DNA from 2 places in the Thalassotalea sp. G20_0 genome. Region 1 is predicted to be linked to the other one. Evidence: riboswitches for the same ligand, from Rfam matches in the RefSeq annotation. Region 1 holds a riboswitch; the other holds the start of a gene.
The links. Region 1 has a riboswitch for thiamine pyrophosphate ahead of thiD (bifunctional hydroxymethylpyrimidine kinase/phosphomethylpyrimidine kinase). Riboswitches for the same ligand answer to the same signal wherever they lie in the genome.

Region 2: another riboswitch for thiamine pyrophosphate. It lies ahead of thiC (phosphomethylpyrimidine synthase ThiC); the one in region 1 lies ahead of thiD (bifunctional hydroxymethylpyrimidine kinase/phosphomethylpyrimidine kinase).

Annotation. Positions count from the first base shown of each region.
Region 1 is NZ_JAGHQV010000025.1:68,084-73,559, reverse strand. Features, by position in the region: gene J7438_RS15685 (ABC transporter permease) at 1-449, opposite strand, end outside; gene J7438_RS15680 (ABC transporter ATP-binding protein) at 453-1,235, opposite strand; gene thiD (bifunctional hydroxymethylpyrimidine kinase/phosphomethylpyrimidine kinase) at 1,251-2,069, opposite strand; TPP riboswitch at 2,213-2,313, opposite strand; gene J7438_RS15670 (SDR family NAD(P)-dependent oxidoreductase) at 2,367-3,146, opposite strand; gene J7438_RS15665 (DUF3833 domain-containing protein) at 3,158-3,664, opposite strand; gene J7438_RS15660 (SAM-dependent methyltransferase) at 3,730-4,971, opposite strand; gene J7438_RS15655 (DUF1365 domain-containing protein) at 4,968-5,476, opposite strand, start outside.
Region 2 is NZ_JAGHQV010000011.1:132,888-138,363, reverse strand. Features, by position in the region: gene tal (transaldolase) at 1-408, shown strand, start outside; gene J7438_RS09220 (hotdog fold thioesterase) at 417-830, opposite strand; gene J7438_RS09215 (YbgA family protein) at 864-1,892, opposite strand; gene J7438_RS09210 (GNAT family N-acetyltransferase) at 2,342-2,842, shown strand; gene J7438_RS09205 (phosphohydrolase) at 2,940-3,614, shown strand; TPP riboswitch at 3,701-3,817, shown strand; gene thiC (phosphomethylpyrimidine synthase ThiC) at 4,044-5,476, shown strand, end outside.

The DNA.
Region 1 (5,476 bases):
TGGGCCATATCCAGCCAGCCCTGATGGGTATGGCGCAGTCCGTCATAACAACAGGTGGCTACGGGGAAAAAGATCACCAGTATGGTCATCACCACTTTCGACGTCAGGCCGTAACCAAACCAGAGCATCAATATCGGTGCGAGCGCAAAGACCGGAATGGCCTGGGTAATCAACAATGGCGGTAAGAGCCAGGGTCTTAACGCGGTAAAATAGACCAGCACCAGCGCCAGAATAATGCCCAGCAGAACACCAAGTAACAGACCCAGCAGCATTTCACTGAGGGTAACCAGCGTGTGTTCCCACAGCAGACTGGCATTGTCAACCATGCTGTTGGCCACCGCCAACGGACCGGGAAGGATATAGGATGGCATATCAAAGGCCATCACCAGGGTATGCCAGAGCAACAGAAGGCCAATAAGAACGACAAAGGGTTTGACGGAGTCTTTCATTCTTTATGGTTCTCCGGACTGTTCATCAAACGACTCATGACGTAAACGATCCAGCAGTTTGCCCTGTAATGCCATCAGGCCATTATTATCCAGTGTCCGGGGTGTTTTACCCGGTGGCGTAATGGCATCCGTCAGTCGGGCCGGATGCCCCCTCAGGTGATAAACCTCATGACCAAGGCGCAGGGCTTCCAGGGGATCGTGGGTGATTAACAGCACCGTACGATTCTGTAGCAGCTCACAGGCCAGATCCTGTAAATTGAGCCGGGTGATGGCATCCAGTGCACCGAAGGGTTCGTCCATTAATACCAGTGGCCGGTTTTCCATCAGCGTCCGGGCCAGTGCTACCCGCTGGCGCTGACCGCCGGACAGGTGCTGGGGCAGAACATCGGCTTTTGCGCTCAGGCCTACCTTTTCCAGAATGGACATGGCCTGCTCCTGAACCTCGGCTGACAAGAGTGGACGACGGGTGAACACATCGGTCAGATTGCGACGCAGCCGCTGCCCCAGGGTGATATTGTCCAGTACCGAAAACCAGGGCAGCAGCAGGTCCTGCTGCGCCATCCAGGCGATTCGGTGATGAACCGAAAAACCGTCCTGACAAACCACTTCTCCCGTTGTCTCGCCCGCAGGCAGAGCGGCAATCAGACGCAGCAGACTGGTTTTGCCCACACCGCTGCCACCCAGAAGGCAGGTCCACTGGCCGCCTTTAAGGGTCAGGTTCAGGTCGGTAAAAACGCAGTGGTTGCCAAATCTCAGGCTGGCCCGGCGAATAATCACATCAAACATGCGTTGCGGTAATCTCTATGACCAGGTTCGGTAAAAGTGATGGACCGGGCCATGGCCAGAGCCGATGTTCAGATGGTCGGCATGGCCAATGGCACCGGCAATGTACTCTTTGGCAGACCGGACGGCATCGATCAAAGGGTAATCCCTGGCCAGCAACGCGGTGACAGCAGACGACAGTGTACAGCCTGTCCCGTGGGTATTTCGGGTTGCCACCCAGGGAGACTCAAGTTGGTGCAGGGTGTTACCGTCATGGAACAGGTCAACGGCCTGATTATTGCCTTGGTCTGAGGTAAGGTGGCCGCCTTTGAGTAATACTGCACTTGCTCCCAGCGCCATCAACGGGTCAATCATGGCGATCATGGCTTCCAGTGACTCAGGTCGGGGACAGTTCAGCAGAACCGCTGCTTCCGGCAGGTTGGGGGTAATCAGGGTGGCTTTGGGAATCAGTTTGTGACGCAGGTTATCGATGGCGGCTTCCTGAAGCAGAACATCACCGCTGGTGGCCACCATCACCGGGTCAACCACCAGGTATTTCGGCTGGTAATCACTGACAGCGCGGGCCACCGCATCAATCACTTCAGGCTGGCTCAGCATGCCCACCTTGGCGGCAGAAATGTTCAGGTCGGAAAAGACCGAGTCCAGCTGATCCCGGACAAAGGCAGGTGAGACGTCAAAAATACCCTGAACGCCCACCGTGTTCTGTGCGGTCAGCGCAGTGATCACACTGCAGCCATAGGCACCAAGGGCTGAGAAGGTTTTCAGGTCTGCCTGAATGCCGGCACCACCGCCACTGTCAGAACCGGCAATGGTCAATGCGATGGGGGTAGAAGACATAAGCTCGCGCCGCTCCACAAGAGAAACTCCATATCATTAGGACTGGCGGGAACAACGGGCGGGGTGTTGCAGTTCCTGTCGGGGCAATAAACTGCATTGATTAACTGGCTTGCACGATGGTGAGTACATCAGGGGTTTAGCAGCTCTCAGGCCCGTCGGTTTCCTACGCCAGCATTATCTGGTTCAGGTTCAATGGGTGTATCTCAGTTCTGCCATCACTGGCAGAACACCCCAACCAACACCGGCGGAGTCTATGGGGTTTGCCACAGTCTGTCCAGCGATTGGGCGAATTGGTGCTTATCCGGTCTTACGGACCAACCAGAAATACAGCGGGTAAGGCAGGTGACGCAGAAGCGCCATGATGGCGGCAAACATTCGGGGGAAGCGAATCTCGAACTGCCGCCCCTTCATCCCTTTGACGATGACCTTTGCAGCTTTATCCACCTCCATCAGAAAAGGCATGGGGAACCGGTTCTTGCTGGTCAATGGTGTTTTGACAAAACCCGGGTTGATCACTTTGATATCAATACCCTCTCGCCAGAGCTCCGAGTTCAGGGATTCCGCCATATTGATTAACGCCGCCTTGCTGGCACCATAACCCGCCGCTTTGGGCAGGCCTCGATAGCCTGCCAGCGACGCATTAATGGCAATCACCCCTTCACCCTGTTTTTTCATGGCAGCGATCAGTGGCTCAAGGCAGTGGCAGACACCCATCAGATTCAGTTCCATCTGTTGGCGCACCACGCTGCTGGTAAACTCCGCTGCCGGTGAAGCGATATAGGTGCCGGCATTTAAAATCGCCTGATCAATGGCTCCATGATTAGCAATGATTTTGTTGACCGTCTCATTCACGGCCGTTTGATCAGTCACATCCAGCGGAAAGGGAATGATCCTGCCTGGCAGTTCATCTGATTGCCTGGCCAGTGCTGCCAGCCGTTCCTCATTTCGGGCACTGGCCGCTACGGTCATTCCTTCCCGGGCCAGGGCAATGGCAACGGCTTCGCCAATGCCCTGGCTGGCTCCGGTGATCCAGACCACCGGAGCATTAGAAGGCGCTGTATCCTGAGTAGAATTCATATCTGCTGCCTTTATGGTTCTTCTTCTGGCCCGGGTTTTTCAAAGGCGACCGTCAACGTACCCAGCTTGATCCCCCATTTGCTCATGGTGGCGACATTCAGTAGTACGCCATCTTCCTGCAGGAACATCCAGTCATCAAAGGTCACCACCCACTCCCGGCCACGGATGGGCAGTCGCATCTGGTATTTGAAGTTAAAGGCATTGCCGGCACTGCGGCCAATGGCCTGGCCAACGATATCTCCGGCGGTTCCCAGGTACTGTCCATCACCCATAATGTTGACCTTCCAGATACGGGTTGACTCGTTACCATCGGAATAGATGAAGTGTTCATCCAGAGTCAGTACACCGTCTTTGACTTCTCCGGTCATCAACACCTTAAACCGTTGTTGAACATTGCCGAACCGGTCCTGAAACATGCCCCAGGCGACGGTTTCCCCAGCAAAGTAGTGTTCAATTTTCAGACTTGGTTCACTAGCTGCATAGTCTTCAATATTCATGGCTGAACACCCCGTCAGCATAACCGTCAATATAAAAAGCAGGGTCAGGAGCCAGGCTCGTCCCGACGTCCAATCTTTTATTGTTGTTAGCGCGACTCGCATGATGCGGACTCCAAAGGTTTGGTGAGTTTGTAGAGGCAAACATCAATACTCCTGAACTGGAAACCGGTCGTGCAGTAATCCAGGTAAAACTGCCACAGGCGTTTAAAGCGCTGATCAAATCCGAGCTGTTCAATGGCAGGCCAGGCCGAAAGAAAGAGCCGTTTCCATTCATCCAGCGTTCTTGCATAGTCGAGACCGAAAGAGAGGGAGTTGGTTATGGCCAAACCGGCCTTACCGGCCTGCTCATTCATCACCCTGTCACAGGGCAGCATGCCGCCCGGGAAGATGTAGCGCTGGATAAAGTCAACACCGCGGCGATACTCCTCGAAACGGGCGTCATCAATCAGAATGGCCTGGATAACGGCGTAACCTCCGGGTTTCAGGCTGCGGTACAGTTTTTCAAAATAAACCGGCCAGTGCTCTTCACCCACGGCCTCAATCATTTCGATGGAAACGATACGGTCATACTGTTCATGGATATCCCGGTAATCCGTGAGACTGAACTGATGGGACTGGTTGTCCGACATCTGTTGTGCATAGGCCAGCTGTTCCTGCGACAGTGTTATCCCTTTGTATGCGCCTTGGTGCCGCTGATTCAGTGCCCGGGCAAAGCCGCCCCAGCCACAGCCTATCTCAAGCAGGGAATGCCCCGGACGAAGCTCAAGCCAGTCGATAATAGTGTTGTACTTATTGCCCTGTGCGGTTTCCAGATCCTCATGCTCATCAAAATAGAGGGCACTTGAATAGGTCATGGTCGGGTCAAGCCATAGCTGGTAAAAGTCGTTGCCCAGGTCATAATGCGCGGCAATATTGCGACGGCTGCCGGAGCGGCTGTTACGGCGTATTTTGTGCAGCAACCGGTTAAACAGATTGCTGAACCAGTTGGCTGCCATCACCTCCTGCAGATTGTCTTCATTGGCCATGGCCCAGTCGGTCAGTGCTTTCAGGTCCGGAGTGCTCCAGTCGCCATTAATAAACGACTCTGACCAGCCCAGTAACCCCTGGCTGCCTTGCTGGATTAACCCCACCGGATTATGGATATGCAGACAGGGAATGGGGGTGCCTGACCGGAACTGCCCCACCATCACACTGTCGTTGCCATCAATGCGCAGCTCAATTTTGCTCACCCCCGCCTTGACCAATCGCTTTTCCAGCCAGGAGAGTACATTTCTCAGCGCAGGAAACCAGGGTTTGCTGGTGATCTCCGTGGAGCTGGTTGAGTTCATAGGTTCTTCCCCCTGTTCGCTGTATTGTTTTGTGAAAAATATTTTGCTTTCTCACCGTTCATCGCGGCGTAGGGCGCAAAATTTTTTTCTTTTGCTTTTGGCGTTTCTGCACGGGTATGGCTGAAAAAGAAATGTCTTGGTGTGTGTGAGTAAATCGATATGCCCTTTAGCCAGAGCCGCAAGGCTTCCCAATGGATGGCCGCCATGACTTTCACGGTTTGCAGTGGCAGCAGCATGGTCTGTTTTACGATAAAACGATCGGTGATGGCTTTGCGCAGCCCTTTGAACACGGCAGTGAACAGCTTGCCGCTGGCATCGTTCAGGTTAATGGCAAGAGTCACCTTTTCTTTGGGGGGCTGTATCCGGAAATGGTAATAGCAGTCCATGGGAAAGAAGGGGGAAACATGCAGTGCTTTATCGGCCTGTTGTTGAATGGTTCGTTGAACAACCTGCCTGCTATGCTCTATCAGTCGTTTATCGTCCGACTGCTTTTCAGGCTGCTTTC
Region 2 (5,476 bases), on a different contig from region 1:
GGCCGGGATTTTACTGCTTCACAAGACCCCGGCGTTCAGTCGGTCACCCGTATCTACAACTATTTCAAACAACATGGCTACAACACCGTGGTGATGGGAGCCAGCTTCCGAAACACCGGTGAGATTACCGAGTTAGCCGGTTGTGATTGCCTGACGATTGGTCCGGATCTTCTCGATCAGCTGGAATCATCCGGGCAACTGCTTGAACAAAAGTTGTTTGCCGACTCACCAGTGTGTAGTGATGAAAAAGTGATTCTGGATGAGGCAGCATTTCGCTGGGCGATGAACGACGATGCCATGGCAACGGAAAAGCTGGCGGAAGGCATCAGAAAGTTTGCTGAAGATCAGATTAAGCTGGAAATGCAGTTGCTTGATGCACTTCGGGATGATGTTGCAAAAGCCAAATGAATTATTGATTATATTTTCTTGGTTGCCATGGTAATACGGGATATACAGGTGGGCCTGCCCTGGTCATCCTCAATCTTGATTTCCCACACCTGGGTACTGCGGCCGATATGAATGGGGCGGGTTGTGCCGGTCACTTTTCCGGACGTGGCTGAGCGAAGATGATTGGCGTTGATTTCCAGACCTACACAGTAGGCTCCGTCTTCACAGCACAGGTTGGCGGCAACACTGCCCAGTGTTTCAGCGAGAACCACCGAGGCACCACCATGCAGCAGTCCCATGGGCTGAATGGTTCTGCGGTCAACTGGCATGGTGCCCCGGAGAAAGTCATCTCCTACTTCGGTAATCTCAATACCCAAGTGGTCACACATGTTTTCCTTGAATACCGCGGTTTCAGTACTGTAAGGCCTTTTCCAGATGGACATATTTTTTCCTTTTTCTTTTATTGGCACTGATCATCAGATCCGGTTGCGCAAGCCCAGCTGATCCGGGTGAGGTGTCAGGTAGGTTTGTCGTTGAATATATACACTACCATGATTGTCTATGAAATGCCTTAGCATGGTCATGGGGGCAATAAGGGGGATCATTTCCTGACGGTACTCTTCAATCAACGTCAGCAGTTGCTTTCTCTCTTTGCCATCGACGCTCTTTTTCACATATCCGAGAATATGCATCATGGCATTGGTATGAGATTTTCGATTGGCCCGTCGTTTAAGGGCACTCATAAAGCTGCGCAGGTACTCCTCCAGCAGTTCATGCAGATTCGCTTTGCTGCCTTTGGCCACGATTTGGCCCAGTAACTCATACCCCTGGGGATAGTGGGCCATGATCATGTACTTGTGAGTAGAGTGAAAGTCGACAAGAGCGGCATAAGATGGCTCTGCCATCACGGTTTTCTGCCAACGGTCATAGGCGTAAACCCGGGTGAAAAAATTTTCACAGAGTATTGGGTCGTGCAGCCTGCCTTCTTCTTCTACAGGCAGCAGTGGGTTGCTCTCCATAAATGCCCTGGCATAGGCCCCGGGTGCACTTTCACCCAGCGGATGGCCATTTTCATGGTACACCTTGACCCTTGCCATGCCACAGCTGGGGGACTTCTGCATCAGAATATAGCCGCAAATATGTGACAGCTGGTCAGACATATCATGACCATACTGCGCCAGAGCATCCGTTACATCCAGGCTGGAATTGTCAGTGCCGACTACCCGGATTTGCAACTGTTTATCGGGCGCAGAGGATGAACTTTGTCCGGTTGACTGTGATGCTTCAGCCAGTTGGCCGACCAGTCGGATGGGCTCTCTGGGGGTTCCCAGCCCGATAGCCATCTCAGGACAGACCGGCTCAAAGTGGAAGAATTTATCCAGCGTGTTGACACAAAAAGATGAGCGTTTGTGCCCACCGTTATAGCGCACTTTATGGCCCAAAAGGCAAGAGCTGATGCCCAGTGTGATCTGTTTTTCAGGCTCAGGTATGGAAACGATAGCCACTCGTTAATCTCCACTTTACTTTCAAAAATCATGCCCTGGTTAATATCGCCCGTTACCAGCAACTCCTTTGCCTGTCAGCGGTGGAAAACAGGTATAACTCTACATTGCTTTTAAGGCAAGAGTGATATGCTTATTAGCCATCCGTTTATGGAATCAGGGAACTTTTGACAATCTGCGCACACTAATATAGGGAAAGAACTTGCGCAGCCTGTGAAATCAACATCTGCTCGTAAAAGGTTGCAGTTTAAGGCTCTCTTCGCTTTTGCCTGATTATCTATTGGCGTTGTCTGGTCTGATGATGGCAATTGCTATTCTTGATATTTGTGTCAATAAATCAGTTAGTTGTATTCATCGGGCTGCCTAATGAGTGAGAACTTTCAGATCATCTAACTGTCCAAATGGCGGAGTATTTATTTTGTTGGAGCAAAGTTTCTGGAGACTATTTTACCGTGCTGATTGTTACTGATACGCCCCGTCTGATACTTCGTACCTGGCAGTTACAGGATGTTGATGCATACTCCGCTTTACTGGGCGAAACGCCTCCCGGCGCTTCAGATGCCATGGCCACAGAGCCCGGAAGCCTTGCAGAAACCGAGCTGTGGCGCTATCAGGCGGAACTGGATAAGTGGGGGTGGTCGCGCTGGGCGGTGGTATTCAAAGAGAATAACCAGCTGATTGGCTATTGCGGCTTTTCTCCCTATGGCAAGCATATTGAGATGAGCTGGCGCTTTTTACCTGCTTACCGCGGACAGGGGCTGGTGCTGGAAGCTGTTGAGGCAGTGACTCAGTTCGGGTTTAACCAGCTGGGCATGGAAGAGATTATTTCTTATACAACCCCCACTAATGAGTTTGCCCAGGGAGTTATGCAACAACTGGGGATGACACTTGATCGCTTCGAGGGGTGGAGTACCTGTACGGTTGCCCGTTACCGCATACAGTCACCGATATAAATCATGCGCTGAAAATATTCCGCAGCCACAGTACAATCACTTTAAATTATTTCATTCATTTAAATTTATCCCTCCATCTACAGTCTTTTTTGAACTCATGAGCAATAGCAGCAGCGACACCCTGAGTAGCTGGGAGCAGAAAATTATCGTCTGGCTACAATCCATGCACCACGACCATGATGACCACTCCCATGACTTTTTCCATTTTCAGCGGGTCTGGAAAACGGCACAGCAGATCATGGATCTGGAGCAGGTGTCTGTGAATCCACTGGTGGTTCTCGCTGCCTGCTACTTTCACGATATTGTGGTGTTGCCAAAAGATCATCCTGAGAGATCCAGGGCCTCTTCGCTGGCTGCCATAAAGACCAGAACCTGCCTTGAGGATATGGGGTTTCCTGCTGAGTTGATTGATAACGTCTGTCACTCGGTGGCCAGTCACAGCTATTCTGCGGGCATTGCACCCGAAACCATTGAAGCCAAAGTTGTTCAGGATGCTGATCGGATGGAGGCTCTGGGAGCTATTGGGCTGGCCCGGGTTTTTTATACATCGGGCCTGCTGCGGCGGAAAATGTTCGACCCCGAAGACCCACTGGCTGAGCACCGGGCCCTTGATGACCGTGAATACGCGCTGGATCATTTTCAGGTGAAGTTGCTGAAGCTGTCTGACACCATGCAGACGTCCGCCGGACGCAGAATGGCAGAGCGGAACTCTGAATACCTCAGGGAATATATGGGCAAGTTGCTTAAAGAGCTGGAGGGGGATTATTCCTGACCCGGATATTTCATAAACTGCCTTGAAATATCCGGGTTAAAAGGTATCCGGTACTACTTTTTCAGGGAGGGCACCTTTATAATCTTCCCATCTTGTCGGAGTGCGTAAAGCTGAGATCGCTGCATTTTATCGGGGATAAGTGCAGCAAATTCGTTGAACCTGCTCAGGGTAACACCTGCGAAGGGAACAAGAGAAGAGAGTACCGGGCTGCTATCTGGTGGATGGCTGATCACGCTTTTGGCCAACCATGCCTTTAATATCTGAAGCATTGTTTTGCTTTAAATCAAGCAGCTTCTTGCTAACCTTGATGAGTCAAGTTAGCCAAAACCGTCTATTCCTTTTCTCTGGCCTGAGACACCGGCAAGCCATACCAATAACAATAGATAAGGGATATTCATGGTCGGTAACTCTCAACTTCAGGGTATTCAGATGCGTGCTCCAATTGCTGACAGTCAGTCACTTCTGGCAGAAGCCTGTCGTCCATTTCCTGCTTCACGGAAAATTTACCTCCCCGGCAGCCGCCATGATATTCGTGTGGGCCTGCGGGAAATAACGACTGGGCAAAGACACGGGGAGTACAGTCAGTTATCCACTGAATCGGCCGTTCGGGTGTACGACACATCCGGTCCTTATACTGATCCGGAATACTGCCTGGATCTGCTTAAGGGCCTGCCGCCTATCCGCTCAGAATGGATACTGGCACGTGAAGACTCAGAAGAGTTGAGTGCCCATTCTTCAACCTATGCATTGCGACGAAAACAGGATATTCAGGTTGAGCCGGTGCGCTTTCAGTCATCTGCCCCTGTCAGATGTGCCTTGTCTGGAAGAAATGTGACTCAGCTCCACTATGCCAGGCAGGGAATAATCACACCGGAGATGGAATATATCGCCATCAGGGAAAACATGGGAAGGCCCGAAGCGAAGATAACCCCCGAATTTGTTCGTCAGGAGGTGGCATCCGGTCGTGCTGTGATACCCGCGAATATTAACCATCCCGAAGCTGAGCCAATGATTATCGGCCGAAACTTTCTGGTGAAGGTCAATGCCAATATTGGTAATTCACCGGTGACGTCCACCATAGAGGAAGAGGTTGAAAAACTGCTCTGGGCAACCCGCTGGGGTGCCGATACGGTGATGGATCTTTCCACCGGTAAACATATCCATGAAACCCGGGAGTGGATTATCAGAAACTCGCCGGTACCGATTGGTACCGTGCCTATTTATCAAACCCTGGAGAAAGTAAACGGCAAGGTAGCGGATCTTAATTGGGAGGTGATGAAGGACACCTTGATTGAGCAGGCAGAGCAGGGGGTAGATTATTTCACCATTCATGCCGGAACGCTGAGAGGCCATGTGAAACTGACCACTGATCGGGTGACCGGTATTGTTTCCAGGGGCGGTGGGATTCTCGGGCAGTGGTGTGAAATTCATGACAGCGAAAACTTCCTTTATGAACACTTTGATGAGATCTGCGAGATATGCAAGGCATACGACATTACCCTTTCATTAGGGGATGGGCTGCGCCCGGGATCGGTGGCTGATGCCAACGATGCAGCACAGTTTGCTGAACTGAAAACGTTGGGTGAACTGACAAAGAAAGCCTGGGCACATGATGTTCAGGTGATGATTGAAGGCCCCGGGCATATACCGATGCACCTGATTCAGGAAAATATGGATAAACAGCTGGAGTATTGCCACGAGGCACCTTTTTACACACTGGGTCCACTGACGACGGATATCGCCCCTGGCTATGACCATATCACTTCCGGGATAGGTGCAGCGATGATTGGCTGGTTTGGCTGTGCAATGCTCTGTTATGTGACGCCAAAAGAGCACCTTGGTCTGCCCAACCGTGAGGATGT